DNA from 3 places in the Streptomyces sp. NPDC057900 genome. Region 2 is predicted to be linked to each of the others. Evidence: riboswitches for the same ligand, from Rfam matches in the RefSeq annotation. Region 2 holds a riboswitch; each other region holds the start of a gene.
What was found. A riboswitch is a leader RNA that binds a small molecule or an ion and turns the genes downstream of it on or off. The one in region 2 is predicted to bind thiamine pyrophosphate.

Region 1 (10,163 bases), on a different contig from region 2:
CGGTTTTCAGCCAGTTGTCGCTGGCGAACGTGGTCGCGCTGGAGGAGCTGCTCCATGTGGGCGGCGAGGGCGGCGACCGGCTCAGCCTGATGGACACGCTGGAGGACACCGCCGCCGACAATCCGGTGGAAGTGGCTGAGGGCCGCGAGCTCCGGCGGCTGCTCGCCCGCGCGATCAACACCCTCCCGGACCGCGAGAAGACCGTGGTCACGCTCTACTACTACGAGGGCCTCACCCTGGCCGAGATCGGCAACGTCCTCGGGGTCACCGAGAGCCGGGTCAGCCAGATCCACACGAAGTCCGTGTTGCAACTGCGCGCGAAACTGGCCGACGCCGGACGCTGAGGCCGCCTCCGGGGAAGTCCGGCGCTGTCCACCCGGGCCGGCCTATCGGGGCCACCCACCCCCTTCCGGGCAGCGGTCGCCGTAGAGTGGACGCGTGCCCAGGATTCGAGCGGCCTCCGTGGCCGAGCACCGGACCATGCAGCGCGGCGCCCTCCTGGACGCAGCGCGTTCCCTGCTGTCCGAGGGAGGCACGGAGGCGTTGACCTTCCCCGCCCTCGCCGAGCGCACGGGCCTCGCCCGGTCCTCCGTCTACGAGTACTTCCGTTCCCGCGCCGCCGTCGTGGAGGAGCTCTGCACCGTCGACTTCCCCGTCTGGGCGGCCGAGGTGGAGAACGCGATGGAACGGGCGGATACGCCGGCGGAGAAGATCGAGGCGTATGTACGACGGCAGCTCGATCTCGTGGGGGACCGGCGCCACCGGGCGGTCGTCGCGATCTCCGCGAGCGAGCTGGACGCGGGCGCCCGGGAGAAGATCCGCGCCGCCCACGGCGGGCTGATCGCCATGATCGTGGAGGCGCTCGGCGACCTCGGCCACGAGCAGCCCCGGCTGGCGGCGATGCTGCTCCAGGGCTCCGTCGACGCGGCGGTGCGGCGTATCGAGCTCAGCGTGGCGGAGGAGCCCGCCGTGATCGCGGACACCGCCGTCGCCATGATCCTCTGCGGCGTCCGGGGCGCCCCCGGCGAGCCGGCCTCCTGACCGGGTTCGGGCACACCGGCCACCGGCAGCAGCCGGGACGGTCCGCGCCGCAACAGCCCGGGCGGCAGCAGTGACAGCGGGTCCAGGTAGACCGACGCGCGGCGCAGCCCCCAGTGCAGACAGCCGGACGCGCAGTGGGACGGCCCCGCCGCCATGACCGCCACCACCTGCCCCGCGGTGACCTCTTCCCCCTTCGCGACCAGCGGGCGCACCGGCTCGTACGTCGTCCGCAGCGGCGGATCGCCCGTTCCCGCGAGCTCGATCGCCAGCACCCCGCGCCCCGCGACGCCGCCCGCGAACGAGACCCGGCCGGAAGCGGCCGCGAGCACCTCCGTACCCGGTCCGGCGGCGAGATCCACCCCGCGGTGCCCCGGCCCGTAGTCCGTGGCGGGCGGCTCCCATCCCCGTACGACCACGGGCCGCCCCGCCAGCGGCCAGACCCGTCCGCGCGCGGGCGGCGGATCCACCGGGGGAGCGGCGGGTGCAGGGGCGGCCGGGGGCGCCGCCACGGCCGGGGGTGGCCGGTCCGCGGCGGCCGCCGTCCCGCCCCACCACCCCGCCGCCCCGCACCACCCCGCCGCGAGAAGCGCCGCCGCGGTGGCCGCAGCGGATAACGCGCGCGCCAGGCGCCCCGGCCCGCAGCCCCGCTCACCGTCCCGCCCGCCGCCCGGTGCGCGGCGGCCCCCGGAGCGGGTCCTGGATCCGTCCTGGTCAGCTGTGTTTCGCATGGCACAACCGTCCCCCGGCGGCCCGGTCCGCGGGGATCATGGACCGGATCTGTGGAGTACCGGCCGGTTGTGGACAGCGCCGTCACCCGGCACTCAGTGGGTCCCGTACACTTCTTGTGGCGATCCGGGTCACCGGGTCGACTTCGCACGCCCCGCCATCTCCCTCTCAACGGAGGTGGCCGCGCTCCTCGGTCCCTTGTGGCACGGCGCGTCGGGGCGTCAGGCGCGACAGCAATCCTGCGGTCGCGATAACCGAGTACCTCAAGGAGTACGGCCATGGCCGTCGTCACGATGCGGGAGCTGCTGGAAAGCGGCGTCCACTTCGGTCACCAGACCCGTCGCTGGAACCCGAAGATGAAGCGCTTCATCTTCACGGAGCGCAACGGCATCTACATCATCGACCTGCTCCAGTCGCTGTCATACATCGACCGCGCCTACGAGTTCGTCAAGGAGACCGTCGCCCACGGCGGCTCCATCATGTTCGTGGGTACGAAGAAGCAGGCCCAGGAGGCCATCGCCGAGCAGGCGACGCGCGTCGGCATGCCGTACGTCAACCAGCGTTGGCTCGGTGGCATGCTCACCAACTTCTCCACCGTCTACAAGCGCCTTCAGCGTCTGAAGGAGCTTGAGCTCATCGACTTCGAGGACGTGGCCGCCTCCGGCCTCACCAAGAAGGAGCTCCTGGTCCTCTCCCGCGAGAAGGCCAAGCTGGAGAAGACCCTCGGTGGTATCCGCGAGATGCAGAAGGTGCCGAGCGCCGTCTGGATCGTCGACACCAAGAAGGAGCACATCGCCGTCGGTGAGGCGCGCAAGCTCCACATCCCGGTCGTCGCGATCCTGGACACCAACTGCGACCCCGACGAGGTCGACTACAAGATTCCGGGCAACGACGACGCGATCCGCTCCGTCACCCTGCTCACCCGCGTGATCGCCGACGCCGTCGCCGAGGGCCTCATCGCCCGTTCCGGCGCAGCGACCGGCGACTCGAAGCCGGGCGAGAAGGCCGCCGGCGAGCCCCTCGCCGAGTGGGAGCGTGACCTGCTGGAGGGCGACAAGAAGGCCGACGCCGAGGTCCAGACCTCCGCCGAGACCGAGAAGGTCGCGGACGCCGAGGCCGCTGACGCCCCGGCCGCCGAGGCTGCTGCCGAGGCGCCCGCCACCGAGACGCCGGCCGTCGAGGCCCCCGCCGCCGAGGCCCCGGCCGCGGACGGCGAGCAGGCCTGACACCCGTCACGGCTGAAGACGGCGGGGGCCGGTGCCGCACAGGCACCGCCCCCGCCGTTCACCCGTAGATCTTTCAGACTTCGAGAGAGAATTCAGACTCATGGCGAACTACACCGCCGCTGACGTCAAGAAGCTCCGTGAGCTCACCGGCGCCGGCATGATGGACTGCAAGAAGGCGCTCGACGAGGCCGACGGCAGTGTCGAAGGTGCCGTCGAGGCCCTTCGTATCAAGGGCCAGAAGGGCGTCGCCAAGCGCGAGGGCCGTTCGGCCGAGAACGGCGCCGTCGTCTCCCGCATCTCCGAGGACAACACCTCCGGTGTCCTTCTTGAGCTGAAGTGCGAGACGGACTTCGTCGCCAAGGGCGAGAAGTTCCAGGCCGTCGCCAACGCGCTGGCCGAGCACGTCGCCGCCACCTCCCCGGCCGACCTGGCCGCGCTGCTCGCCTCCGAGATCGAGGCCGGCAAGACGGTTCAGGCGTACGTCGACGAGGCCAACGCCAACCTCGGTGAGAAGATCGTCCTGGACCGCTTCGCGCAGTTCAACGGCGCCTACGTCTCCGTGTACATGCACCGCACCATGCCCGACCTGCCGCCGCAGATCGGTGTCCTGGTCGAGCTCGACAAGGCCGACGCGGAGCTGGCGAAGGGCCTTGCCCAGCACATCGCCGCCTTCGCGCCGAAGTACCTCTCCCGCGAGGACGTCCCGGCCGAGATCGTCGAGACCGAGCGTCGTGTCGCAGAGGAGACCACGCGCGCCGAGGGCAAGCCCGAGGCCGCGCTCCCGAAGATCGTCGAGGGTCGCGTCAACGGCTTCTTCAAGGAGGCCACCCTCCTCGGCCAGCCGTACGCGCTGGACAACAAGAAGTCCGTCCAGAAGGTCCTGGACGAGGCCGGTGTCACCCTGAAGCGCTTCTCGCGCATCAAGGTCGGCATCTGAGTCCGTCCGCGAAAAACGGTGGACCCCGATAGGGTCTGGTGCAGTCGACGGCCGCACACCGCCGTACGACCGCAGATCTGACGAGGAGGCCATTGCCGCTGAGGGACATCGGACCCACCGGCAATGGCCTTCTTCGTATGTGCACGAGGAGAATCTCCATGAACAAGGGCGCGGACGCCGCAAAAGGTGACCACAGGCGCGACGACGGCAAGGTGTCCGGACGCTTCATGCTGAAGCTGTCCGGAGAGGCGTTCGCCGGTGGCGGGGGTCTCGGTGTCGACCCCGACGTCGTACACGCCATCGCACGCGAGATCGCGGCGGTCGTCCGGGACGGCGCGGAAATCGCGATCGTCATCGGCGGCGGCAACTTCTTCCGCGGCGCCGAGCTCCAGCAGCGCGGTATGGACCGGGCCCGGTCCGACTACATGGGCATGCTCGGCACGGTCATGAACTGCCTGGCGCTCCAGGACTTCCTGGAGAAGGAGGGCATCGACTCCCGCGTCCAGACCGCCATCACCATGGGCCAGGTCGCGGAGCCGTACATCCCGCTGCGCGCCGTACGGCACCTGGAGAAGGGCCGCGTCGTCATCTTCGGCGCCGGTATGGGCATGCCGTACTTCTCCACCGACACCACCGCGGCCCAGCGCGCCCTGGAGATCGACGCCGAGGCGCTGCTGATGGGTAAGAACGGTGTGGACGGGGTCTACGACTCCGACCCGAAGACCAACCCCGGAGCGGTGAAGTTCGACGCGCTGGAGTACAGCGAGGTGCTCGCCCGCGATCTCAAGGTCGCCGACGCCACCGCCATCACGCTCTGCCGTGACAACCAGCTGCCGATCCTCGTCTTCGAGCTGACGACGGCGGGCAATATCGCCCGCGCCGTCAAGGGTGAGAAGATCGGCTCACTCGTGAGCGACCGGAGCACCCGGGCCTGAGAACCGGGGGGCCGGGCCGGGGAGACCCGGTGGTTCCCGGGGCCCGAGCAGGGGCCCGAAGGATGGACAACGGCCTGCCGGTCGGACACCGTGCAGGTGAGGACGCGACGCAGGACCCGCCGGGCCCGAGCACGCCGGGCCCACTCAAGACACGCAGGAGCACGTGGTGATCGAAGAAACCCTCCTTGAGGCCGAGGAGAAGATGGAGAAGGCCGTCGTGGTCGCGAAAGAGGACTTCGCCGCGATCCGTACCGGCCGTGCGCACCCGGCGATGTTCAACAAGATCGTCGCCGACTACTACGGCGCGCTGACCCCGATCAACCAGCTGGCCTCTTTCTCGGTGCCCGAGCCCCGGATGGCCGTCGTGACGCCGTTCGACAAGACGGCGCTGCGCAACATCGAGCAGGCCATCCGCGACTCCGACCTCGGCGTCAACCCGAGCAACGACGGCAATATCATCCGGGTGAACTTCCCCGACCTCACCGAAGAGCGCCGTCGCGACTACATCAAGGTCGCGAAGACCAAGGCCGAGGACTCCAAGATCTCGATCCGCGCGGTCCGCCGCAAGGCCAAGGAGACCCTCGACAAGCTCGTCAAGGACAAGGAGTCCGGCGAGGACGAGGTCCGTCGTGCCGAGAAGGAGCTCGACGACACCACCGCGAAGTACGTCGCACAGGTGGACGAGCTGCTGAAGCACAAGGAAGCCGAGCTGCTCGAAGTCTGATGAACGACTCTTCCTGGGGCGTCCCGCAGGACGCCGGCCACGGGGCCGCTCCCGAGATGCGGTCCGTTCCGGCGGGTCCTGCATACGATGTGCATAACGCCCAGCAGACTCGGCCCATGCCCATCGTGCCGGACGTTCCCGACGCAGGTAGAGAAGCTGAGAGCCGTGATGACCGGGACCAGGGGGCCGCACGCCTGAGCGGCGGCCCCCTGTTCCGCGACGAGAAGCCGCAGGAGCCCATGTCCACCGCGCCGCCACCCCCGCAGAAGAAACGTGCGGGCCGTGATCTCGGATCCGCCATAGGGGTCGGCGTGGGGCTGGGTGCCGTCGTCGTCGCATCGCTCTTCGTCGTCAAGGCCGTCTTCGTCGGTGTGATCGTGGTCGCCGTCGTCGTCGGCCTCTGGGAGCTCACCTCCCGGCTGGAGGAGCGCAAGGGCATCAAGGCGCCGCTCGTACCCCTCGCGGTCGGTGGCGCCGCCATGGTCGTGGCCGGTTACGCGCGAGGCGCCGAGGGCGCCTGGGCCGCGATGGCCCTGACCGCTCTCGCGGTTCTCGTCTGGCGGATGACCGAACCGCCGGAGGGCTACCTCAAGGACGTCACGGCCGGCGTCTTCGCCGCGTTCTACGTACCGTTCCTGGCCACCTTCGTCGCCATGCTCCTGACGGCGCACGACGGGCCCATGCGGGTGCTGACCTTCCTGCTGCTGACCGTGGTCAGCGACACCGGCGCGTACGCCGTCGGCTGGCGGTTCGGCAAGCACAAGCTCGCCCCCCGGATCAGCCCCGGAAAGACCCGCGAGGGCCTCTTCGGCGCCGTGAGCTTCGCGATGGTGGCCGGTGCGCTGTGCATGCAGTTCCTGATCGACGACGGCTCCTGGTGGCAGGGCCTGCTGCTCGGCCTCGCGGTCGCCGCCAGCGCCACCCTCGGCGACCTGGGCGAGTCCATGATCAAGCGGGACCTCGGCATCAAGGACATGGGCACCCTGCTCCCCGGGCACGGCGGCATCATGGACCGGCTGGACTCCCTGCTGCCGACCGCGCCGGTGGTCTGGCTGCTGATGGTCCTCTTCGTCGGCTCCGGCTGAGCGTCCGTACGCGGCACCACGCGTGAGGGCCCACCGTCCCCGGACGGTGGGCCCTCACGCGTGTCCGGTGACGTCAGCCACGTTCCCGCAGGGCCGAGCGCATGTGGTGATGGAGCTCCATCGCCCGCTTGCGCATCCACAGGACCCAGGAGCAGAACACGATCACGCCCACGGCGAAGACCACGGGAGAGGCCAGCGAGCCCGACGTGGCCCCGAGAACCACCATGACCACCGCGATCAGGCCCATGAAACCCAGCCAGTAGGGGAGCCACCGGCTGCCCCGTTCCATCTTCCCGAGCTGCTCCTCGACCAGCCGCCGCAGGACCGCCCGCTCCTCGGGGTCCTCGGGCACCTCGCGGTGCCGGATCCTGCGGTTGAGGTCGACGACCGTGCCGGGCCGTGTGCCGGCCGCCCGGCTGGTCCGGCGGCGCTGGTACGCCAGGATGCCGATGATCACGGCGGTGTAGAGCAGACTCTGGACCGCCCATAAGGCCGGATGATCGTCCCGGCGGAACAGGGCTCCGAAGCCCAGTCCCAGCACGAAGAGGACCAGGCCCTGTGCGGCCAGGCTGTGGCTGAACCAGTGCTTCACGGTGTGCACGGCTGATACCTCCTGCTGAGTCGGCGAGCTGTCCCTGTCCCTCCGGGTACCCCGTCGGGCCCGGATCAGGGCCCTTTTGGAGGTGGGCGGGGCATCGCCGCGTGTCTGCGACACTGGATGAACCATGCCTAAGCCCGGAGAACTCACTTTCGTCGCGCCCCGCGGAGCCAAGAAGCCGCCGCGGCACCTCGCCGACCTCACGCCCGCCGAGCGCAAGGAAGCCGTCGCCGCGACCGGCGAGAAGCCGTTCCGCGCCAAGCAGCTCTCGCAGCACTACTTCGCGCGGTACGCGCACGACCCGTCGGAGTGGACCAACATTCCGGCCGGGTCGCGGGACAAGCTCGCGGAGGCGTTGTTCCCCGAGCTGATGTCCGTGGTCCGCCACATCAGCTGTGACGACGACACCACTCGCAAGACCCTGTGGAAGCTGCACGACGGGACGCTGGTGGAGTCCGTCCTGATGCGCTATCCCGAGCGCGTCACGATGTGCATCTCCTCGCAGGCCGGCTGCGGGATGAACTGCCCGTTCTGCGCCACCGGGCAGGCCGGTCTCGACCGCAACCTCTCCACCGCGGAGATCGTCCACCAGATCGTGGACGGCATGCGGGCGCTGCGCGACGGCGAGGTCCCCGGGGGCCCGGCGCGGCTCTCCAACATCGTCTTCATGGGCATGGGCGAGCCGCTCGCCAACTACAACCGCGTGGTCGGCGCCATTCGCCGGCTGACGGACCCCGAGCCCGACGGGCTTGGGCTGTCGCAGCGCGGCATCACCGTCTCCACCGTCGGCCTGGTGCCGGCGATGCTGCGCTTCGCGGACGAGGGCTTCAAGTGCCGTCTCGCCGTCTCGCTGCACGCCCCGGACGACGAGCTGCGCGACACCCTCGTCCCGGTGAACACCCGGTGGAAGGTGCGCGAGGTGCTGGACGCGGCCTGGGAGTACGCGGAGAAGTCCGGCCGCCGCATCTCCATCGAGTACGCGCTGATCCGGGACATCAACGACCAGGCCTGGCGCGGTGACCGGCTCGGCCGGCTGCTCAAGGGCAAGCGGGTGCACGTCAACCTGATCCCGCTGAACCCGACCCCGGGCTCGAAGTGGACGGCATCGCGGCCGGAGGACGAGAAGGCGTTCGTCGAGGCCATCGCCGCCCACGGGGTGCCGGTGACCGTGCGCGACACCCGGGGCCAGGAGATCGACGGGGCCTGCGGACAGCTCGCGGCATCCGAGCGCTGAGGCCGGAACCGGCCGTGTAGCCTGGGCGTGAATTCAACTTCATATTCCGACAGGGGAGCGCCACAGCGCTGAGAGTGCGGCACCAAGGACAGGTTGGCCGCAGACCCTCTGAACCTCGCCCGGGTCATTCCGGGTAGGAAGTTCGGACCTTACTCAAGCTGTTGCGCCCTGCCCGCTTCCGGTTCTCCACCGGCGCGGGCAGGGCCGCGTCTCTTCCTGGTCATCTCCAGGAGGAATCACATGAGCACCACCAAGAAGGTCGCGGTGGCGGCCGTCGCCGCCGCGATCGGCGCGACCGCGCTCGCCGGCTGCGGCGGCTCGGACGACGCGTCGTCCGGATCGTCCGGCACCGGGGGATCCGGCTCCAAGACCGTCACGCTCGTCAGCCACGACTCCTTCAACGCGTCCAAGGGCGTACTGAAGGAGTTCACCCGGGAGACCGGTTACACCGTCAAGGTCCTGAAGAGCGGGGACGCGGGCGCCGCCCTCAACCAGGAGATCCTGACGAAGGGATCACCGCGCGGTGACGTGTTCTTCGGCGTCGACAACACCCTGCTCTCGCGCGCGCTCGACAACGGCCTCTTCACGCCGTACGCCGCCAAGGGCCTCGGCCAGGTCGCGTCCGACGTCCAGCTGGACGCGGCGAAGCACCGGGTCACTCCGGTCGACACCGGCGACATCTGCGTCAACTACGACAAGAAGTACTTCGCCGACAAGAAGCTCGCGCCGCCGAAGACCTTCGACGACCTGGCGAAGCCCGCGTACAAGAACCTCCTCGTCACCGAGAACGCCGCGACCTCCTCGCCCGGCCTCGGCTTCCTCCTCGGCAGCGTCGCCACCTACGGCCAGGACGGCTACCAGGACTACTGGAAGAAGCTGAAGAGCAACGGCGTCAAGGTCGTCGACGGCTGGGAGCAGGCGTACAACGAGGAGTTCTCCGGCTCCGCGGGCGGCAGGAAGGCCAAGGCCGACCGGCCGCTCGTGGTCAGTTACGCCTCCAGCCCGCCCGTCGAGGTGCTGTACGCGGACCCGCGGCCCAAGACCGCCCCGACCGGGGTCGCCACCAGGACGTGCTTCCGGCAGATCGAGTTCGCCGGTCTGCTCGACGGCGCGAAGAACGAGGCGGGCGGCAAGGCCCTGCTGGACTTCATGATCGGCAAGAAGTTCCAGGAGGACATGCCGCTCAACATGTTCGTCAGCCCGGTCACCAAGGGCGCGAAGGTGCCGGAACTCTTCACGAAGTTCGGGGCCACCTCGGACAAGCCCGCGACCGTCGCCCCGGACGCGATCGCCAAGAACCGTGAGCAGTGGGTCCAGTCATGGTCCTCGCTCGTAGTGAAGTAGCGAAGCCCCCCGTACGCGGACCGGGCGCGCGCGGGAAGGCCGCGCGCTCCCGGTCGCGGCGCGGGAGCGCGGTGCGGCTCGGTCTGATGGCCGTGCCCGTCGCCTTCTTCGCGGTGTTCTTCGCCTACCCCGTCGTCGCGATCGTCGGACGCGGCCTGAAGGACGGCGGGGTGTGGCAGTTCGGACGGATCGGCGAGGTGCTGGGCAGGTCCGACATCCAGGACGTGCTCTGGTTCACGCTCTGGCAGGCGCTGGCCTCGACCGCGCTGACCCTCCTGATCGCGCTGCCGGGCGCCTATGTGTTCGCCCGGTT
Region 2 (10,163 bases):
GGCGTGGGACGGTTCCGGCGGCGTGGAGCCGGGCTCGTACTCCGTCTCCAGGTCCGATACCTGCAGCCGGGGCTCGCGGTCGCCGTTCCCACGGCGGCGGCGGCTCTCGCCGGGGCTGCCGCCTATGGCCCAGCCGGTCGAGAAGCCGCGCCGGAACGAGAGCGTGACGTACGTCTGGCCCGTCGCGAAGGCGATCGCGCCGACCACGATGACGGGCACGGACGGCATCAGGACACCGATGACCACACCGACGAATCCGGTGAAGGCGAGCAGACGCCAGCGGAGCCGCGCCTTGTACTGGAGCAGCACCTCTCCGAGCAGCCACAGCGCAACGATGCCGAACGCGATGTAGAGGACCGTCCAGCCCATGCCCGCCCCCTTCTACGGCCACCGCCCCGGAGCTCGGCGGGTACGGCCGGTCACGACTGCTTGTGCAGTCCGAGATTTTCGTAGATTTCGAGCGTCGCCGTCGAGTTGTTCAGCGTGATGAAGTGCAGCCCGGGGACACCCTCGGAGAGCAGCTTCGCGCAGAACCGCGTTGCGAAGTCGATGCCAATGGAGCGTACAGCGGCGGGATCGTCCTTGACGGCGAGGATGCGTTCTTTCAGGGCTGTGGGCAGCGTCGCGTTGCTGAGCTGCGCGAATCGCTCCAATTGCCGGACGCTGGTGAGGGGCATCACCTCGGGAATGACCGGGGTTTCGCAACCGGCGGCGACCACTCGGTCACGCATCCGCAGATAGTCCTCCGGGTCGAAGAACATCTGGGTGATCGCGTAGTCCGCGCCGGCGCGGCACTTGTCCACGAAGTGCCGGATGTCGGTGTCCCAGTCGGCGGAGCGCGGATGCATCTCGGGGAAGGCCGCGACGCCGACGCAGAAGTCCCCGGACTCCTTGATCAGCCGGACGAGATCCGCCGCGTACCGCACGCCCTGCGGATGCTCGACCCACGGGCCCATCGGGTCGCCGGGCGGGTCGCCGCGCACGGCGAGGATGTTCCGGATTCCGGCGTCCGCGTACTGGCCGATCATGTTGCGCAGTTCGGCGATGGAGTGGTTCACCGCCGTGAGGTGCGCGACCGGGGTGAGGGTGGATTCGGCGGCGATGTCCTGGGTCGCCTTCACCGTCCCGGCGCGGGTGGACCCGCCGGCTCCGTACGTCACGGAGACGAAGCTCGGGCCGACCGCCTCGATCCGGCGCAGCGCGTTCCAGAGGTTCCGTTCACCCTTCTCGGTCTTGGGCGCCCAGAACTCGAACGAGTGCAGGGTCTTGCCGGTCGCGAGCATCTCGCGCACGGTGCGCGCGCGATCTGTCCTGGTGGAGGGTGTACCGAAGGCCATAACGGCAGGTTAACCAGGGCGTGACGGCCACCCAACCGAACTGGAGAGATTTGCCCTAATTGACCGGTTCTTGTCCACGCTTCGGACACCGATGTCCCAAACACGCCCCTCGGGAAGGCCCGGCGGACCCGCCGGATCACGCGTCGGAGCGCGCCCGGACCCGGCCGGCCAGCTCGGCCGCGGCGGCGGCCGGATCCGGCGCCTCGGTGAGGGCCCGTACGACGACGACGCGGCGCGCTCCGGCGTCGAGCACCTCGTCGAGGTTGCCCGCGTCGATCCCGCCGATGGCGAACCAGGGGCGGGCCTGCGCGAGCGAGGCCGCGTACCGGACGAGGTCCAGACCGGGCGCGTGGCGGCCGGGCTTGGTCGGGGTGGGCCAGCAGGGGCCGGTGCAGAAGTAGTCGACGCCGGGCTCGGCCACCGCCGCGTCGACCTCGGCCTCCGCGTGCGTGGAGCGGCCGATGACGACGTCCTGGCCGATGATCGCGCGGGCGGCGGGCACCGGCAGGTCGCCCTGGCCCAGGTGCAGCACGTCGGAGCCGATGGCGTGCGCGACGTCGGCCCGGTCGTTGACCGCGAGGAGCTTGCCGTGCCGCCGGCACGCGTCGGCGAGGACCGCGAGGTGTTCGAGCTCCTCCGCGGCCTCCATCCCCTTGTCGCGGAGCTGGACGATGTCCACTCCGCCGGAGAGCACCGCGTCGAGGAACTCGGGGAGGTCTCCCTGGCGCCTGCGGGCGTCCGTGCACAGGTAGAGCCGGGCATCGGACAGCTGTGCGCGAGGCGTGGACATGGCGAAGTTCCCCCGGGAGAGCGATGGCGTCGGTCAGGTGGTGCGGAAGGGATGCGGGCCGCGCCGTGCGCCCCGCATCCCCCGGTACGGCGGAAGGTCAGACGGCGAGCGCCTGGGCGCGGCGCTTCACCTCCGTGCCGCGATTCTCACTCAGCGCCTGCGCGGGCGTGCCCGGCAGGCTCGGGTCGGGGGTGAAGAGCCATTCCAGCATCTCCTCGTCGGAGTAGCCGTCATCCCTCAGGAGCGTCAGGGTCCCCGAGAGGCCCTTGACCACCTTGTCGCCGTCGATGAAGGCGGCGGGCACCTGAAGTGCGCGGTTCTCACCACGTCGTACGGCGATGAGCTGGCCCTCCTTGACCAGCTGCCGTACACGCGTCACCTGGATATCGAACATTTCGGCGATATCGGGAAGGTGGAGCCAGGCAGGGACGAGAGCATCGATCTTTGCGTCAATCTCGGTCACGGGACAAGCCTGCCATCCCGGACTGACAGCCGATACCCGGACTCCGCCCTTCAGGGCCCGACACACCCCGTCGGCGGTGCGGGCTACTGGCGTACCGCCGATTTCAGCGGCACCGAGGCGTCACCGGCCCGCTCCGGATCGAGCGGTGTCCCCGCCTCGATGAACTTGCGTCCCTGGATCAGGTCACGCGGGCGGCCCACGGAGAGCACCGCGGCCAGCACGCCGTCCCGCAGCCAGCACACCGACCAGGCGGGACCGTCCGGATCGCCGCGCCACAGCAGGGTGTCCGCGCCCTCGTGGTGGCCCGCGTACTGCACGAACCTGCCGAACTGCTCGGACCAGAAGTAGGGCACGGGGTCGTAGGCGGGCGGCTCGGCCCCGTCCGGCGAAGCCCCGATGATGTGGGCGGCCGCGGTCCGCGGCCCCTGGAGCGCGTTGTCCCAGTGGTGGACCAGCAGCCGCGCCCCGTAGCGCGCGGAGGGGAAGGAGGCGCAGTCGCCGACCGCGTACACATCGGGCAGCGAGGTGCGGAGCGCCGCGTCGGCGGTCACGGAGCCGTCGGGCCCGAGCGCGACGCCGGACCCGGCCAGCCAGCCGGTGGCGGGGTGGGCGCCGATCCCGACGACGACGGCGTCGGCCGGCAGGCTTCGGCCGTCCGCCAGGAGCACCCGGCCGGGCTCGACCCCGGCTACCCGCGCCCCGGTCAGCAGCGTGGCGCCGCTCTCCGCGTACCAGGCGGCCATCGGGGCGGCGACCTCGGCGGGCAGGGCGCCCGCGAGGGGGCGGTCCGCGGCCTCGACGACGGTGACTTCGCAGCCCGCCGAGCGGGCCGCGGTGGCGAACTCGGCGCCGATCCAGCCCGCGCCGACGACCACGACGGTGTGCCCCGCGTCCAGGACGGGCCGCAGCCGCGCCGCGTCGTCCAGGGTGCGCAGCAGATGGACCCCCGGCACCCCCTCGGAGCCGGGCAGCACGACGGGTTCGGCTCCGGTGGCGATGACCAGGACGTCGTAGGGGACGGGCCCCTGCGAGGTGTCCAGTTCGTGGTCCCCGGCACGCAGGCCCGTGACCTCGCGGCCCAGCCGCAGCTCGATGGAGAGTGCCTCGAAGTCGATGTCGAAGGCGGATTCCTCGGCCTTGCCGAGCAGCACCGCCTTGGACAGCGGTGGCCGGTCGTAGGGCTGGTGGGGTTCGGCGCCGATGAGGGTGAGGGCGCCGGTGAAGCCCTGTTCCCGCAGGGCCACCGCCGTCTGCACACCCGCCATGCCCGCGCCGACGACGACCACCCGCCGTCCGGCCCGCTCCGACTGCCGCTCCGGCCGCTCTGCCCGCTGCTGCTCGTTCACCCGACCACCTTAATCAACTGACGGTCCGTCAGGAAAGGGGTTCCTCACCGTCCTCGTACCGCCGGCCTCCTGCTTTACCCGTCCAGCGGGGCTGGGTCTAGGGTGGCCCACGTAAAAGACTCGCGGGAGCCCGGACGTACCGGGCTGAGAGGGAGGCTGGGCGGCCTCCGACCGTACGAACCTGATCCGGGTCATGCCGGCGAAGGGAGGGGCTGGATGCCCACGCCTGTCCACCGCGCGAGCGGGTACGAGGTCCTCGTCATCGGGGGCGGCGTCATCGGGCTGGTCACCGCCTGGCGGGCCGCGCAGCGCGGTCTGGCCGTCGCGGTCGTCGATCCCGATCCCGGCGGCGGGGCCGCCCGGGTCGCGGCCGGAATGCTGGCCGCCGTCACCGAGCTGCACTACGGCGAGGAGATGCTGCTGGGGCTCAACGTCGCCTCCGCAGCGCGCTATCCGGCGTTCGCGGCCGAGCTGGAGTCGGCGAGCGGGCAGGACATCGGCTTCCGCGCCTGCGGCACCCTGGCCGTCGCGCTGGACACCGACGACCGCGCCCATCTGCGGGAGCTGCACGAGCTGCAGCGCCGCTCCGGGCTGGAGTCGCAGTGGCTCACCGGCCGGGAGTGCCGGCGCCTGGAGCCGATGCTCGCGCCGGGCGTACGCGGCGGGCTGCGGGTCGACGGCGACCACCAGGTCGACCCGCGCCGGCTGTCCGCCGCGCTGCTGACGGCCTGCGAGCGGGCCGGGGTCGTCTTCCACCGGCAGCGGGCCGAGCGGCTCTCGGTGGTGCGCGACCGGGCGACCGGTGCGGTACTGGCCGACGGTACGCGGACGGAGGCCGATCAGGTCGTGCTCGCCGCCGGCAGCCTGAGCGGCCGGCTCGCGGGGGTGCCGGACCACGTCCGGCCGCCCGTCCGCCCGGTCAAGGGCCAGGTGCTGCGGCTGACCGTACCCACCGCGTACGCCCCCTTCCTCAGCCGCACCGTCCGGGCCGTGGTCCGGGGCAGCCACCTCTACCTCGTGCCGCGCGAGAACGGCGAACTGGTGGTCGGCGCCACCAGTGAGGAGATGGGCTGGGACACCACCGTCACGGCGGGCGGGGTCTACGAGCTGCTGCGCGACGCCCACGAGCTGGTGCCCGGCATCACCGAGCTGCCGCTCACCGAGACGCGCGCCGGTCTGCGCCCCGCCTCCCCCGACAACGCCCCGCTGCTCGGCCGCACCGCGCTGCCCGGCCTCCACCTCGCCACCGGCCACCACCGCAACGGGGTGCTCCTCACCCCGGTCACCGGTGACGCCATGGCGCAGCTGCTGGCCGACGGCGAGCTGCCCGAGGTGGCCCGCCCCTTCTCCCCCGGCCGCTTCCCGGCCGCCGCCCCCGTACGACAGGAGCAGCCCGCATGACCGCGCCCACTTCCCTGGCCGTCTCCGTGAACGGCGAGACCGTCACCGTCGCCGGTGGCACCACCCTGGACGCCCTCGTCGCGACCCTGACCGAAGCGCCCTCCGGGGTCGCGGCGGCGCTGAACGAGACCGTCGTGCCGCGCGGCCAGTGGTCCGCCGCGAAGCTCGCGGACGGCGACCGGGTCGAGGTCCTGACCGCCGTCCAGGGAGGCTGACCGTGTCAGAGGACCTCTTCACCCTCGGGGACACCGTTTTCGGCTCCCGGCTGATCATGGGGACGGGCGGGGCGCCCAGCCTCGATGTGCTGGAGCGCGCGCTGACCGCGTCCGGCACCGAGCTGACCACCGTCGCGATGCGCCGCCTGGACCCGACCGTGCAGGGCTCCGTGCTCTCCGTACTGGAGAAGCTCGCCATCCGGGTGCTGCCGAACACGGCGGGCTGCTTCACGGCGGGCGAGGCCGTGCTCACCGCCCGGCTGGCCCGCGAGGCGCTCGGCACCGACTGGGTCAAGCTGGAGGTGGTGGCCGACGAGCGCACCCTGCTGCCCGACCCGGTCGAGCTGCTGGACGCCGCGGAGATCCTGGTGGACGACGGGTTCACCGTGCTGCCGTACACCAACGACGACCCGGTGCTGGCCCGGAAGCTGGAGGACGTGGGGTGCGCGGCGGTCATGCCGCTCGGCTCCCCCATCGGTTCGGGCCTCGGCATCCGCAATCCGCACAACTTCCAGCTGATCACCGAGCGGGCCGGGGTCCCGGTGATCCTGGACGCGGGCGCCGGTACGGCCTCGGACGCGGCGTTCGCCATGGAGCTCGGGTGCGCGGCTGTGATGCTCGCCTCCGCGGTGACCCGCGCCCAGGAGCCCGAGCTGATGGCCGCCGCGATGCGGCACGCGGTGGAGGGCGGGCGCCTCGCGTACCGGGCGGGCCGGATTCCGCGCCGCCACTTCGCGGAGGCGTCGTCGCCGGTGGCGGGGCGCGCGGCGCTGGATCCGGAGCGCCCCGCGTTCTGACCCGTACCCTCCGGAGCCGTGGCGGCGGTGGATCGCGTGTCCCTGTCACGGCTCGGCTGCAGTACGACCGCAGGATTGCCCCGGGCAGTCGGTGGTGTCCGTGGCGGCTCGTAGACTCGCTGCGTGGATACGACCCTCCAGGACCCTCTCGTCGGGCAGCTGCTCGACGGCCGCTACCGCGTCGATGCCCGCATCGCCGTGGGCGGCATGGCCACGGTCTACCGGGCCATGGACACCCGCCTCGACCGGGTGCTCGCCCTCAAGGTGATGCACCCGGCGCTCGCGACCGACGCCTCGTTCGTCGAGCGCTTCATCCGCGAGGCCAAGTCGGTGGCGGGGCTCGCGCACCCCAATGTGGTCGGGGTCTTCGACCAGGGGGCCCAGGAGCAGTACGTCTACCTGGCCATGGAGTACGTCGCGGGCTGCACGCTGCGCGATGTGCTGCGCGAGCGCGGCGCGCTGCAGCCGCGGGCCGCGCTGGACATCCTGGAGCCGGTGCTCGCCGCGCTCGGCGCCGCGCACCGGGCCGGCTTCGTACACCGGGACATGAAGCCGGAGAACGTACTCATAGGCGACGACGGCCGGGTCAAGGTCGCGGACTTCGGCCTGGTACGTGCCGTGGGCACGGTGACCAACACCACCGGGTCGATCCTGGGCACCGTCTCCTATCTCGCCCCCGAGCAGATCGAGCACGGCACCGCGGACACCCGCGCCGATGTGTACGCGTGCGGTGTGGTGCTGTACGAGATGCTCACCGGCGCCAAGCCGCACACCGGGGAGTCCCCGGCCCAGGTCATCTACCAGCATCTCAACGAGGACGTCCCGGCCCCCTCCGCCCTCGTCCCCGGGCTCGCGCCCGAGCTGGACAGGCTGGTCGCGAGCGCGACCGCGCGCGACCCCGAGGTGCGGCCGTTCGACGCGGTGGCGCTGCTCGCCGAGGCCCGCGAGGCCCGCGCCGGCCTCACCGACGCCCAGCTGGACGCCGTACCGCCGCAGGCCCTGGCGGAGGTGCGCGACGCCGCCGAGGACCGCACGAGCGTGATCCACCGAGTGCTGCCGCCCGGTCAGGGCACCGCCCACCACACCAGCCGGCTGGAGATGCCCCCGCCGCTGCCGCCGGAGCGGCCCGCCCGCCGGGCCGGGTTCCTCGGCGGCCCCCGGCGCGGCCTTATCGCCTCGCTCGTCGCGGTGCTGCTGGTCCTGGGGATCGGCGGCGGCGTCTGGTATATCAACTCGGGACAGTTCACCCACGTCCCCCGGGTGCTCGGCCAGAGCGAGAAGGCGGCGAAGGAGCGGCTGTCGGACGCCGGTCTGGAGCTGAAGGGCGTGGAGCGCGCCTACAGCGACACCGTCGAGCGCGGCAAGGTGATCGACAGCGACCCGAAGTCGGCCGCCCGGATCCGGGGCAACGGCTCGGTCGAGCTCGTCGTCTCGCGCGGGCCCGAGATCGTGAAGGTGCCCGATGTCGGGGGCGTCACGCTGGCCGAGGCCAAGCGCCGGCTGACGAAGGCGGGCCTGGTGCCCGGCATGACCACCAAGGAGTTCAGCGAGGACGCGGCGGCCGGTGAGGTGGTGCGCACGGACCCGGAGGCCGGTGCCGAGCGCCACCCGGACACCGCGGTCGCGCTCGTGGTCTCCAAGGGCAGCCCGGTCGACGTCCCCGACGTCACCGGCCTCTCCGTCGAGGACGCCACCGACGCGCTGGACGAGGAGGGGCTGAAGGCCAAGGTGCTGCCGGGCCGGGTGAACAGCCCGCAGGACGCGGGCGACGTCGCCAAGCAGTCACCGGCCGAGGGCAGGGAGGCCGCGGAGGGCGACACCGTCACGCTGACGGTCTCCAAGGGCCCGCGGATGATCGACGTACCGGACGTCACCGGCAAGGACGTGGACGACGCCCGTGGCGAGCTGGAGGACGCGGGCTTCGAGGTCAAGGTCGACCGCCCGTTCCTCTCCTTCAGCGACACGGTCGCGAGCCAGTCCGTGGACGGCGGCGACCGGGCGCCCGAGGGCAGCACCGTCACCATCAAGACCAAGGGGCTCTAGATCCGTATGCGCAACCCTGTCGGCGGCCACATCCCGGTGGCCGGCGGCCTCGCCAAGGTCGGACTGCCCTACGCCCGGGAGATGGGGGCGGAGGCCGTCCAGGTCTTCGTGGCCAATCCGCGCGGCTGGGCGACCCCCGCGGGGAACCCCGCGCAGGACGAGCGGTTCCGGGCCGAGTGCGCCGCCGCGTCCATGCCCGCGTACGTGCACGCCCCGTACCTGATCAACTTCGGCTCGCACACCGCGGCGACCGTGGAGAAATCCGTGGACTCGCTGCGCCACTCCTTGCGCCGCGCCCGCGAGATCGGCGCCCTGGGCGTCGTGGTGCACACCGGCTCCGCGACCAACGGCAGGCCTCGCGAGGAGGCGCTGGCCCAGGTGCGCACGCATATGCGCCCGCTGCTGGACGAGCTGACGCACGACGACGACCCGTTCCTGCTGCTGGAGTCGACCGCGGGCCAGGGTTTCTCACTCTGCTCGCGGACCTGGGACTTCGGTCCGTACTTCGAAGCGCTCGACGCCCATCCGAAGCTCGGCGTCTGCCTCGACACCTGCCACATCTTCGCGGCCGGACACGATCTGGCCGGTCCGGGCGGGATGAAGGAGACGCTGGACCTGCTGGTGGAGACGGTCGGCACCGGCCGGCTGAAGCTGATCCACGCCAATGACTCCAAGGACGTGGCCGGTGCCCACAAGGACCGGCACGAGAACATCGGCGCGGGTCATATCGGTGAGGAGCCGTTCCGGGAGCTGTTCTCCCATCCGGCCACCGAGGGCGTGCCGCTGGTCATCGAGACCCCGGGCGGCAAGGAGGGCCACGCTGCGGACGTGGCCCGGCTGAAGGAGCTGCGCGACCGGAGCCGGCAGAGCTCCGCCCACGAATGACGGAATACCCCAGGGGGGTATGTGGTTCCTGTAGTCGTCAGGAACCGCGATCCGGCATTGGGGGATCAACATGCAGGACCACGCACAGCACGCGGAGCACACACAGCACGCAGAGCACACGGGGCACGTCGGATGGGCCATGGCGGCCCGTGCCACCCTGCACTGCCTCACCGGCTGCGCCATCGGTGAGGTGCTCGGCATGGTGGCCGGTACGGCGTTCGGCTGGGGCAACACGGCGACGATGGTTCTCGCGATCGCGCTGGCGTTCTTCTTCGGCTACACGCTGACGCTGCGCTCCGTCCGTAAGGCCGGCGTCGACTTCCGTACGGCCTTCCACGTCGCGCTCGCCGCCGACACGCTCTCCATCGCGGTGATGGAACTGATCGACAACGGGCTGATCGCGCTGTGGCCGGGCGCGATGGACGCGACACTCGCGGACGCGCTGTTCTGGGGGACGCTCGCGCTCTCGCTGGCCGTCGCCTTCGTCGTCACCACACCGGTCAACAAGTGGATGATCGGGCGCGGCAAGGGGCACGCCGTGGTGCACCGGTACCACCACTGAGGCGGTCCGGGGAGGTCAGAGCTCGGGGCCGTCCCCGGGCTCCTCCTGGTAGGAGTAGCGCTGTTCCTTCCACGGATCGCCGACGTTGTGATAGCCGCGCTCCTCCCAGAAGCCGCGGCGGTCGGCGGTCATGTACTCGATACCCCGGACCCACTTGGGGCCCTTCCAGGCGTAGAGCTGCGGAACCACGAGCCGGAGCGGGAAGCCGTGCTCCGCGGTGAGCAGCTCGCCGTCCTTGTGGGTGGCGAACAGGGCCCGCTCGGCCGTGAAGTCGTCGATCCTGAGGTTCGAGCTGAATCCGTATTCGGCCCAGACCATCACATG
Region 3 (10,163 bases), on a different contig from region 2:
GGGAGAGCACTGTCAGTCACCACCTGACCAGTGGTGGGCAGGCATCCGGCCTCCGGACCCGAACCTGCGGCAGACATGTGGGGGCGGCCTCCACAGGCGGGCTGACCGCCCGTCACCATGCCTGGGGGTGACCGTTGACCACGGCATCGAGTACCGCTGTGCCGACGTTGATCGGATCGGTGCAGCGGGCGCTGAGACTGCTGGAGGCCGTGGGCGCCCATCGCGACGGGGCGCCGGCCAAACAGCTCGCGCGTGAGGCGGGACTCCCGCTGCCCACCGCCTACCACCTGCTGCGCACCCTCACCCACGAGGGATATCTGCGCCGGGAGAACGGCGTCTTCCTCTTCGGTGCGGCAGCCGAGCGGCTGGTGGGCGACGGAGCTCTGCAGAACCGGCGCAGCCGGATGACCCAGTCCCTGGACCGCTGGCGGGACATCATCGGGGCCCCGGTGTACTGCGCCGTCTACCGCGACGGCGAGATCGAGCTCGTCGCGGTCGCCGACACCCCGGCCACGCCCGCGGTGGACGAGTGGGCCGCCTTCCAGGAGACCGGGCACGCCCACGCGATCGGCCAGTGCCTGCTGAGCCAGCTCGACGAGAAGGCCCGCGAGGACCACCTGGACCGGCATCCGGTGCGTCCGCTGACCCGGTACTCCGTGCGCGACCGCGCGGCACTTCTTGAGCGGCTGCGATCCCTGGAGCGGACGGAACCCGTCATCGAGCGGCAGGAATACGCCCTTGGGACGGTCTGCGCGGCCATCCCGATCGCGGCCGGTTTCACGGCTGCGGCGATGGCCATTTCCGTACCTCTCGACCAGGAAGAACGGTTGCTCCCCGCAGTCGAACGACTACGTGGCGAAGTGGCCAGCCTCTTGCGTTCGTTCGTGTTCTCTATCAGTATCTGAAAAATCACTCCTTGTGATCTGCTATCGCGTGCACCACGATGGCGTCAATAGGGCCATGGGGGATCATTCCTGGCCAGATTCATCTACTGCGGGGTTGAACGATGCGCGAGTCGGTTCAAGCTGAGGTCATGATGAGCTTCCTCGTCTCCGAGGAGCTCTCATTCCGTATCCCGGTGGAGCTCCGGTACGAAGTGTGCGATCCGTACGCGATCCGGATGACCTTCCATCTCCCCGGCGATGCCCCGGTCACCTGGGCTTTTGGCCGCGAGCTGCTGCTCGACGGCCTCAACAGCCCAAGTGGCGACGGGGACGTACACATCGGGCCGACCGAGCCCGAAGGACTGTGCGACGTCCACATCCGGCTCCAGGTGGGGGCGGACCGCGCTCTCTTCAGGGCGGGTACGGCACCCCTTGTGGCGTTTCTCGACCGGACGGACAAGCTCGTCCCGCTCGGCCAGGAGTGCACGCTGGGTGACTTCGAGGGCAATCTGGAAGAGGCATTGGGGCGAATTCTGGCCGAGGAGCAGAACGCGGGCTGACGGGTTCCGCCTTATCGGGGCCCGGGTGCCGGTCGAACACCACACCTGCCGAACGGGTGAATCACTCTCCGTGAGTGACCGCTCAGGCCTTCGCCCGTCGCCGTCGTCCTCTGCCACTCCGTACGGGTGCCGAAGCCCCGGCTTCCGCGCCGACCCCCGTACGGTCCGCGGAGACGACCAGCGCCGCGAGCGCGGTGGTCACCGGCACCGAGGCGACCAGCCCGATCGAGCCGACCAGTGTCCGCACGATCTCCTCCGCCACCAGCTCGCTGTTGGCCACCGTGCCCACGCTGCTCTGGGCGATCGAGAACAGCAGCAGCAACGGCAGCGCCGCGCCCGCATAGGCGAGCACCAGGGTGTTGACCACCGAGGCGATGTGATCCCTTCCGATTCTGATACCTGCCCGGTAAAGCTGCTTCGCACTCATCGTCGGGTCCGCCTGATGCAGTTCCCAGACGGCCGATGTCTGGGTGACCGTCACATCGTCGAGCACCCCCAGGGAGCCGATGATGACGCCGGCCAGAAGCAGACCGCTCATGTCGATGTGCGGATACAGGCCGTGGATGAGGCCGGTGCTGTCGTCGGTGTTCCCGCTCAGGCTCGCCCAGCCGATGAAGAGCGAGCCGAGCAGCCCGATCAGCAGGAGCGAGATCAGGGTGCCGACGACGGCGACCGAGGTGCGAGCGGTCAGCCCGTGACAGATGTAGAGGGCGATCAGCATGATGGCGCTGGCTCCGACCACCGCCACGAGCAGCGGATTCGAGCCCTGCAGGATGGCCGGGAGGATGAACAGGGTCAGCACGGCGAACGACAGGGCGAGCGCCACCAGTGCCATGACTCCGCGGAGTCGGCCCACGACGACCACCGCCACGGCGAAGATCCCGGCCAGCAGCGCCATGGGGAACTTCCGGTTCACGTCCGTCACGGAGTACTGGAGGTCATGGGGCGCGTCGGGGGCGTACGCGACCACCACTTCCTGCCCCTTCCGCAGCTGTCGCGGTGCGCCGGGCTGGACCACCTCGATGAAGGTGCGCCCCTTGTCCTTGCCGCTCGTGACCTCGACCGCGGCCTTCTCGCAGAGTGCGGTCCCGCCGCCGGTCGCCGGGTCCTTCGCCGGCGGGGTCTCGCCATCGACGGGCAGCTGGGCCGCGTTCACGTCCTTGCAGTCGACCTTGTCGACGTTCACCACCTTCGCCTGCTGGGTCTGCCGGTCGAAGCCGACACCGGTTCGTTCGTGCGCCGGCGCACCACCGGGCCAGAGCACCACGAGCCCGACGGCGACCGCGGCCGCGAACGGGATCAGTACGGCGGCGATCACCTTGCGCAGGTGCTTGGACACGGGTGCGGCGGGGCCGTGCGCGTGGCTGTGGGCGTGGGCGTGGTTGTGCTGAGGGGACGGCTGCTCGGGAACGCTATGGGGGGACGTCACCGGCCGATCATCGCAAGACGAGCGGGGCCCACTGTTCAGCACACCCGTCAGGGCGTTAGCGTGGTGGCACCTTTGCACACGCGGGAGCTCGGAGCACCGGGCTGAGAGGGCGCTGATCTCCGTACATCCGTACGGGACAAGCTGCGCCGACCGCCGAACCTGTTACCGGGTAATGCCGGCGTAGGGAGTAGGTCTCATGACCACAGCGGATGCACGCATGCCTGCCTCCAGTCAGAACGACGAGGGCGGTCGGAGCGACAAGACCGGTCCGAGCGACAAGGCCAGTAAGTCCATCGGGTGGCACAAGGGGTACGTCCAGGGCTCGCGCCCGGACCTCCGGGTGCCGGTCCGTCAGGTGCACCTCACCAACGGCAAGGACGTGACGCTGTACGACACGTCGGGGCCGTACACCGATCCCGCCATCGACACCGATGTCCGCCGCGGACTCGCGCCGCTGCGGGAGAACTGGATCATCGCCCGCGGTGACACCGAGGAGTACGCCGGCCGCGCCGCGCGTCCCGAGGACGACGGGCTCAAGCACACCTCGCCGCGCGGCGGGCTGCGCAATCTGGACGCGGTCTTCCCCGGCCGCCCGCGCCAGCCGCGGCGCAGCCGGGACGGGCGCCCGGTGACCCAGCTCGGGTACGCCCGGCGCGGCGAGATCACCCCGGAGATGGAGTACGTGGCGATCCGGGAGAACGTCACGCCCGAGGTGGTGCGCGAGGAGATCGCCGCGGGCCGGGCCGTGCTGCCGGCCAACGTCAACCACCCGGAGATCGAGCCGATGATCATCGGTAAGCGGTTCCTGGTGAAGGTGAACGCCAACATCGGCAACTCCGCGGTGACGTCCTCCATCGAGGAGGAGGTGGACAAGATGACCTGGGCGACCAAGTGGGGCGCCGACACGGTCATGGACCTTTCCACCGGCCGCAACATCCACACCACCCGTGAGTGGGTACTTCGCAACTCCCCGGTGCCGATCGGCACCGTGCCCCTCTACCAGGCACTCGAAAAGGTCGACGGCAGGGCGGAGGAGCTGACCTGGGAGATCTACAAGGACACCGTCATCGAGCAGGCCGAGCAGGGCGTCGACTACATGACGGTCCACGCCGGCGTACGCCTCCCGTACGTGCCGCTGACGGCCCGTCGCAAGACCGGCATCGTCTCCCGGGGCGGCTCGATCATGGCCGCCTGGTGCCTCGCGCACCACAAGGAGTCGTTCCTGTACGAGCACTTCGAGGAGCTCTGCGCGATTCTCGCCTCCTACGACGTGACGTACTCGCTGGGCGACGGGCTGCGCCCGGGGTCGATCGCGGACGCCAACGACGAGGCGCAGTTCGCCGAACTGCGCACGCTCGGCGAACTGAACACCGTCGCCAAGCGGTTCGGCGTCCAGACGATGATCGAGGGTCCGGGGCACGTCCCGATGCACAAGATCAAGGAGAACATCGACCTCCAGCAGGAGATCTGCGAGGAGGCGCCGTTCTACACCCTCGGCCCGCTGACCACCGATGTCGCTCCGGCGTACGACCACATCACCTCGGGCATCGGCGCCGCGATGATCGCCTGGTGGGGGACGGCGATGCTCTGCTACGTCACGCCCAAGGAGCACCTGGGCCTGCCCAACCGGGACGACGTGAAGACGGGCGTCATCACCTACAGGATCGCGGCCCATGCGGCGGACCTCGCCAAGGGGCACCCGGGGGCGCAGGAGTGGGACGACGCGCTGTCGGACGCCCGCTTCGAGTTCCGGTGGGAGGACCAGTTCAATCTGGCGCTCGACCCGGACACGGCGCGGGAGTTCCATGACGAGACGCTGCCGGCCGAGCCGGCGAAGACGGCGCACTTCTGCTCGATGTGCGGTCCGAAGTTCTGCTCGATGAAGATCTCGCACGACATCCGGCGTGAGCACGGCGGTTCGCAGGCGGAGATCGAGGCGGGCATGGCGGAGAAGTCCAAGGAGTTCGCGGCCGCGGGCAACCGGGTCTACCTGCCGATCGCGGACTGAGGCAGGGCGCGTCGTACCGGCGGGCGCGTCGTACCGGCAGGCTCGCGCCGGGTGGTACGACGCGCCCGCGCTCCCCCCTCGGACCCGGTCAGTCCATTTCGTGTTCCGGTCCGCCGAAATCGGGGCTGGTGAAGTCCGGGCTGGTGAAGGTCGGCCGGGGCGCGGCGGCTGGGCCGTCGTCCGGGCTGGAGAAATCCGGCCTGCTGTAGCCGATCTTCGGGATGCGGTTGGCCGAGGGGTACGGGGTACGGGCCGCGGGAGCGGCGCCCGGGTCGGCCAGCGCGTCCCGCAGGAACGGCAGGATGCCGCGTTCCAGCAGCGCGTGCCGCCAGGCCTCCCTGGCCCTCGCCACGTCCTCGGGCAGTTCCTCGCCGGGATCGTCGGCGGCCAGCGACGTGGAGCCGTTGCGGAGCGCGGCGACGAGCAGGCCGACGGCGGCGATCAGGATGGCGGCGGCGGTGAGCGCCACGAAGACCCAGCCGACGCTCACCATGGTCCCCGCGAAGGACGGCGGTGGGCTGAGCATCTTCAGGATGTAGCCGACCAGCAGGAAGATCACTGCGGCCGTGCCCGCCAGCACCGGGGCCAGCACGGTGACGACAGCTCCGAGGCCGGCCCCCGATCCGTCGGGCCCGTCGGTGCCGATGAGGCCGACGGCGTCCTGACCGGGGTCGGCCGTGGCGGCCCGCAGCTCCTCGCGGGCCTTGACGTAGTGCTCGTACTCGGTGGCGGCCGTGGCGGTGATCAGAGCGGTGGCGGCCATCGCCATGGTGCGCAGCTGGACCGGGTTGAGCCGTTCGCCGACTGCGGCCAGATCTGGTCGTTCATGGGCGTGACGCAGCGCGTCGTCGAGGATCCGCTCGTACTCGGGGCGGTCCTCGGTCAGCAGGTGCGGAGCGCTGTTCATGTGCATCCCCCGATGCTCCGTAGGGCCTGTGTGCCCGATTCAACCGGGCAGTCGGGCGGAAACGGAGGAGAGCCTGCTACTGGTACGCCGATGGTAGAGCGCCCACGGCACAGGGTGACAGGGGGTTTCCGGAAATAGGCCCAGTGGTCGGCACGGTCAGGTCGTTGATGCGTCTTCCCCGAAGAGCGTCAGTCATGCAGGGGGAGTTGGACGACCAGTAGCCTTCCGGCCATGGTCACTCCGCCGTCCATGGCGATGGCGAGCCCGTCCGCGTACACGTGCGGGCCGTCCACCAGAGGTCCGGCACTGTCCTCGCCGTCCTCGGAACCGACCTCGCCGAGCAGATACGGAATGGGGCTGTGGCCGTGCACGACGCGCCGGCCGCCGTAGGCCGCCATCAGCTGCTGGACGGCCTGCGGGCCCGATTCGTCGCGGAAGGCGAAGCGCTTGGTGAGCTTGCGGAAGAGGTCCCAGCACTCGTCGGCGTCGTTGCGCGTCAGGATGGCGTGCACCGTGTCGTTGACGTCCTCGATGGTGGTGCCGTAGTCGAGGTAGGCCGTGGTGTCCGAGTGCATCAGCAGATGCCCGTCCTCCTCGACGACCGCGTCGAGCCGGGACATCCACTGGAGGTGGACGTCCTGGAGCCGCTCCATGTCGCTCTTCTGGCCGCCGTTGAGCAGCCAGGCGGCCTGGAAGGTGGCGGTGCCCGCGCCCGAGTTCACCGGGGTGTCGGCGAACCGCTTGGCGCCGAGGAGCAGCAGCTCGTGGTTGCCCATCAGGGCCTTGCAGTAGCCGCCGGCGGCCGCGGCCTCCGCGGACAGCCGCATCACGAGGTCGATGACGCCGATGCCGTCGGGCCCCCGGTCGGTGAAGTCACCGAGGAACCAGAGCCGTGCGTTGCCCGCGGACCAGTTGCCGTCACCGTCGATCAGGCCCTGTTCGGTGAGGGCGGCGTACAGCTCGTCCAGATAGCCGTGGACGTCACCGACCACGTACAGCGGCCCGAGCTCCGGATCCTGGGCGGGCCGCGGTTCGGGAACGGCCCGCACCTGGACGGTGGCCTCGCGGGTGATCACCGGAAGGTCGCGCGCGGTGGGGGTGTACCCCTCCGGCGCCTCGCCCTCAGGGAAGGCGTTGCCCGGGTGCGGAGACGCCGGCGGTGCCGGGGACTGCGCATAGGGCGGTACGCGGAAGTCGCGCAACGTCGCCGTCCGCACCGCTGGTTCCTGACCGGCCCCCTGTGTCATCGACCCCTCCACCACCGTCGCGCCGCCGTACACCTGACGGGCCCTGCTGGTCGGGGCGGTCCGCGGTGTCGTCCGCCCATCATAGGAATGCGAATCGTGCTCTGTGACGCACCAGGGGTGGTGAATCCGAACGCACGCCGGGTTCGTTGGTCGATTGATCCCAATTGGTCTGATCAATCCCCTGCCGGAGAGCGCGGCGCGCTGACCGTGGTGCGGGGCGGACGGCGTTGGGAGGAGGTCCGGACGATGAGTTCCGTCGGTATCACCTGCTCCACCGGGCCGTCGTGCTCGACGCCTTCGATGGCGTCGATGAGCAGCTGCACGACCGCCGTACCGATCCTGCGCGGTTTGAGCGAGAGGGTGGTGATGGGCGGTTCGGTCGTCGCGTAGACGGTGGACTCGCTGCAGCAGACCAGCAGCAGGTCCTCAGGGACGCGCAGACCGTACCGGCGGGCCGCCGCGAGCAGATCGGTGCCGTTGGGGTCGAAGAGCCCGTAGACGGCGTCAGGGCGGTCCGGACGGGCCAGCAGGCGGTCGGCGGCCACCGCGCCCGCGCACGGGTCGTGGGCGGGATAGGACTCGTACACCGGGTCCTGGCCGACCCGCTCGCACCAGTGGAGGTACGCGGTGGTGGACAGCCGGGTGTACGTGTCCGTGGTGGTGCCGGTGAGCAGCCCGATACGGCGGGCCCCTGCGGCGGCGAGATGGTCGAGGAGGTCGAGCACGGCGGCCCGGTGGTCGTTGTCCACCCAGGCGGTGACCGGGAGGGTCCCGGCCGGCCGGCCGTCGGAGACGACGGGCAGCCCCTGGCGGACGAGTTCGGTGACGACCGGGTCCTGGTCGGAGGGGTCGATGACGACGGTGCCGTCGAGGGCGACGTTCGACCAGACGTCGTGGCGTGAGGTGGCGGGCAGGATGACGAGGGCGTAGCCGCGGGCCAGCGCGGCGGAGGTGGCCGCTCTGGCCATCTCCGCGAAGTACGCGAATTCGGTGAAGGTGAAGGGTTCGTCCCCGTAGGTCGTCACGGTCAGGCCGATCAGGCCGGACTTGCCGGTACGGAGGGTTCGGGCCGCGGCGGAAGGGCGGTAGCCCAGGCGCTCGGCGACCTCGCGGACATGGCGGCGGGTGGCGTCCGGGAGCCTGCCCTTGCCGTTGAGCGCGTCGGAGACGGTCGTGATGGAGACTCCGGCGGCGGCGGCCACATCCCGGATGCCTGCTCGTCCCCGCCTGCCGCCGCGCCGGGGGGTCTCCGTCCGGCTCACCTGGTGCTTCCCTGCTGCTGTCATGGCGAGCCGATAGTAGGGCTCGCACGGGCAGTTGGTCCGATCGCATATGCACGCGTTGACAGTCACGTTTCTGCATGATCATTTAATGCCAATGCCCTTGGTAACCAAGGGTGTTATCGGTCAGGACCATCATGTGTCGGGTGTCGGACCGGATGGGCCTGTCGTAGGTGTGATGTCTCGAAGAGGTCTCAACTCACCTCTTCGGGGGACGCGCGCCACGGAGTGAGCCACCGGCGCGCGCCAGGGGGAGGAGCGCTCCCCCTCATTCCGGGGCCCACCGGACGAATCCCCGGTCCTGCCATTCGCAGCGGCGCCCAATCCTCATAAGGTGAGCAGTATTGATGTGTACGGACGGTCGAGGAGGACCCGCGGTGAGCGAGACGAGCCCCAAGTTGCGTGCCGAGCTGGACGGCGTTCCCGCCTATGTGCCGGGCAAGCCGGCCGCGGCGGACGGACCGGCCGCGTTCAAGCTGTCCTCCAACGAGAACCCGTATCCGCCGCTGCCGGGGGTGATGGAGTCCGCGATGGCAGCCGCCGCCCACTTCAACCGCTACCCGGACCTGGCCTGCACCGGCCTGATGAACGAGCTGTCCGACCGTTTCGGTGTGCCGGTCTCGCACCTGGCCACCGGCACCGGCTCCGTCGGTGTGGCGCAGCAGCTGCTCCAGGCCACCTCGGGTCCGGGCGACGAGGTCATCTACGCCTGGCGCTCCTTCGAGGCGTACCCGATCATCACCCAGGTCAGCGGCGCGACGTCGGTGAAGGTGCCGCTGACCAGCGGTGAGGTGCACGATCTGGACGCGATGGCGGACGCGATCACGGACCGGACCCGGATGATCCTCGTCTGCAACCCGAACAACCCGACCGGCACCGTGGTGCGCAGGGCCGAGCTGCAGCGCTTCCTGGACCGGGTGCCGGGCGATGTGCTCGTCGTGCTGGACGAGGCGTACAAGGAGTTCATTCGCGACGCGGACGTGCCGGACGGCATCGAGATCTACCGGGACCGGCCCAATGTGGCGGTGCTGCGGACGTTCTCCAAGGCCTACGGGCTGGCGGGGCTGCGGGTCGGCTTCGCGGTGGCCCACGAGCCGGTGGCGGCCGCGCTGCGCAAGACGGCGGTGCCGTTCGGCGTGAGCCAGCTCGCCCAGGACGCGGCGGTTGCCTCGCTGCGTGCCGAGGACGAACTCCTGGGCCGGGTGGGCTCTTTGGTGTGCGAGCGGGAGCGGGTGCACAAGGCGTTGGTGGGGCAGGGGTGGACGGTGCCGGAGTCCCAGGCGAACTTCGTCTGGCTGCGGCTGGGGGACCGTACCGTCGACTTCGCCGCGGTCTGCGAGAAGGCCGGTGTGGTGGTCCGGCCGTTCGCGGGCGAGGGAGTGCGGGTCACGATCGGTGAGGACGAGGCGAACGACCTGTTCCTGAAGGTGGCGGAGGCGTACCGCAAGGAGCTGTAGCCCACCGGGGAAGTCCAGCCCGGGGAAGTCCAGCCCCCCGGGAAGTGCAGCCCCCGGGACCAGCCTGTCGGGCCCCGTATCTCGTGCGCGAGGTGCGGGGCCCGTTCGCGTGTCCGGGGCGCGGGGAGTGGCATTCGGGCCGGAGCGGGCGTGTCCGCTTCGAGGGGAATGGCCGCTGGTGCCCGAAGGGGGTACCCCCCCCGAAGATCCCGAAAGTGTGTGCGCCATAATTGCTTGTGAATGTGAACGCGTTCACAAGCGTGTCCTGGTTCCTCCCATGATCAGTCGGATTTAAAGGACAAACTGCCGGTGAAACTACGGCGACGTAAGGAGAAGACGACGTGGAGCTAGCTCTGGCGCCGGAGACCCTGGCGCGATGGCAGTTCGGAAC

Region 1: it holds a riboswitch for thiamine pyrophosphate, as region 2 does, so the genes downstream of both, ACFVQ0_RS32705 (thiamine ABC transporter substrate binding subunit) here and thiO (glycine oxidase ThiO) in region 2, are expected to answer to the same signal.
Region 3: it holds a riboswitch for thiamine pyrophosphate, as region 2 does, so the genes downstream of both, thiC (phosphomethylpyrimidine synthase ThiC) here and thiO (glycine oxidase ThiO) in region 2, are expected to answer to the same signal.

Annotation. Positions count from the first base shown of each region.
Region 1 is NZ_JBHVOI010000014.1:90,214-100,376, reverse strand. Features, by position in the region: gene whiG (RNA polymerase sigma factor WhiG) at 1-344, shown strand, start outside; gene ACFVQ0_RS32750 (TetR/AcrR family transcriptional regulator) at 463-1,041, shown strand; partial or broken gene ACFVQ0_RS32745 (peptidoglycan DD-metalloendopeptidase family protein) at 1,179-1,769, opposite strand; gene rpsB (30S ribosomal protein S2) at 2,046-2,993, shown strand; gene tsf (translation elongation factor Ts) at 3,094-3,930, shown strand; gene pyrH (UMP kinase) at 4,089-4,865, shown strand; gene frr (ribosome recycling factor) at 5,032-5,589, shown strand; gene ACFVQ0_RS32720 (phosphatidate cytidylyltransferase) at 5,589-6,674, shown strand; gene ACFVQ0_RS32715 (hypothetical protein) at 6,748-7,275, opposite strand; gene rlmN (23S rRNA (adenine(2503)-C(2))-methyltransferase RlmN) at 7,400-8,506, shown strand; TPP riboswitch at 8,548-8,664, shown strand; gene ACFVQ0_RS32705 (thiamine ABC transporter substrate binding subunit) at 8,747-9,850, shown strand; gene ACFVQ0_RS32700 (ABC transporter permease) at 9,937-10,163, shown strand, end outside.
Region 2 is NZ_JBHVOI010000005.1:336,177-346,339, reverse strand. Features, by position in the region: gene ACFVQ0_RS21820 (hypothetical protein) at 1-369, opposite strand, end outside; gene metF (methylenetetrahydrofolate reductase [NAD(P)H]) at 420-1,337, opposite strand; gene thiE (thiamine phosphate synthase) at 1,474-2,127, opposite strand; gene ACFVQ0_RS21805 (Rv2175c family DNA-binding protein) at 2,225-2,590, opposite strand; gene ACFVQ0_RS21800 (NAD(P)/FAD-dependent oxidoreductase) at 2,674-3,855, opposite strand; TPP riboswitch at 4,049-4,161, shown strand; gene thiO (glycine oxidase ThiO) at 4,153-5,337, shown strand; gene thiS (sulfur carrier protein ThiS) at 5,334-5,552, shown strand; gene ACFVQ0_RS21785 (thiazole synthase) at 5,555-6,349, shown strand; gene pknB (Stk1 family PASTA domain-containing Ser/Thr kinase) at 6,473-8,392, shown strand; gene ACFVQ0_RS21775 (deoxyribonuclease IV) at 8,399-9,277, shown strand; gene ACFVQ0_RS21770 (DUF4396 domain-containing protein) at 9,348-9,839, shown strand; gene ACFVQ0_RS21765 (sulfite oxidase-like oxidoreductase) at 9,855-10,163, opposite strand, start outside.
Region 3 is NZ_JBHVOI010000003.1:476,322-486,484, forward strand. Features, by position in the region: gene ACFVQ0_RS16485 (helix-turn-helix domain-containing protein) at 135-905, shown strand; gene ACFVQ0_RS16490 (SsgA family sporulation/cell division regulator) at 1,007-1,444, shown strand; gene ACFVQ0_RS16495 (YibE/F family protein) at 1,527-2,873, opposite strand; TPP riboswitch at 2,944-3,077, shown strand; gene thiC (phosphomethylpyrimidine synthase ThiC) at 3,070-4,881, shown strand; gene ACFVQ0_RS16505 (hypothetical protein) at 4,970-5,794, opposite strand; gene ACFVQ0_RS16510 (metallophosphoesterase) at 5,977-7,035, opposite strand; gene ACFVQ0_RS16515 (LacI family DNA-binding transcriptional regulator) at 7,209-8,321, opposite strand; gene hisC (histidinol-phosphate transaminase) at 8,693-9,772, shown strand; gene ACFVQ0_RS16525 (cytochrome ubiquinol oxidase subunit I) at 10,114-10,163, shown strand, end outside.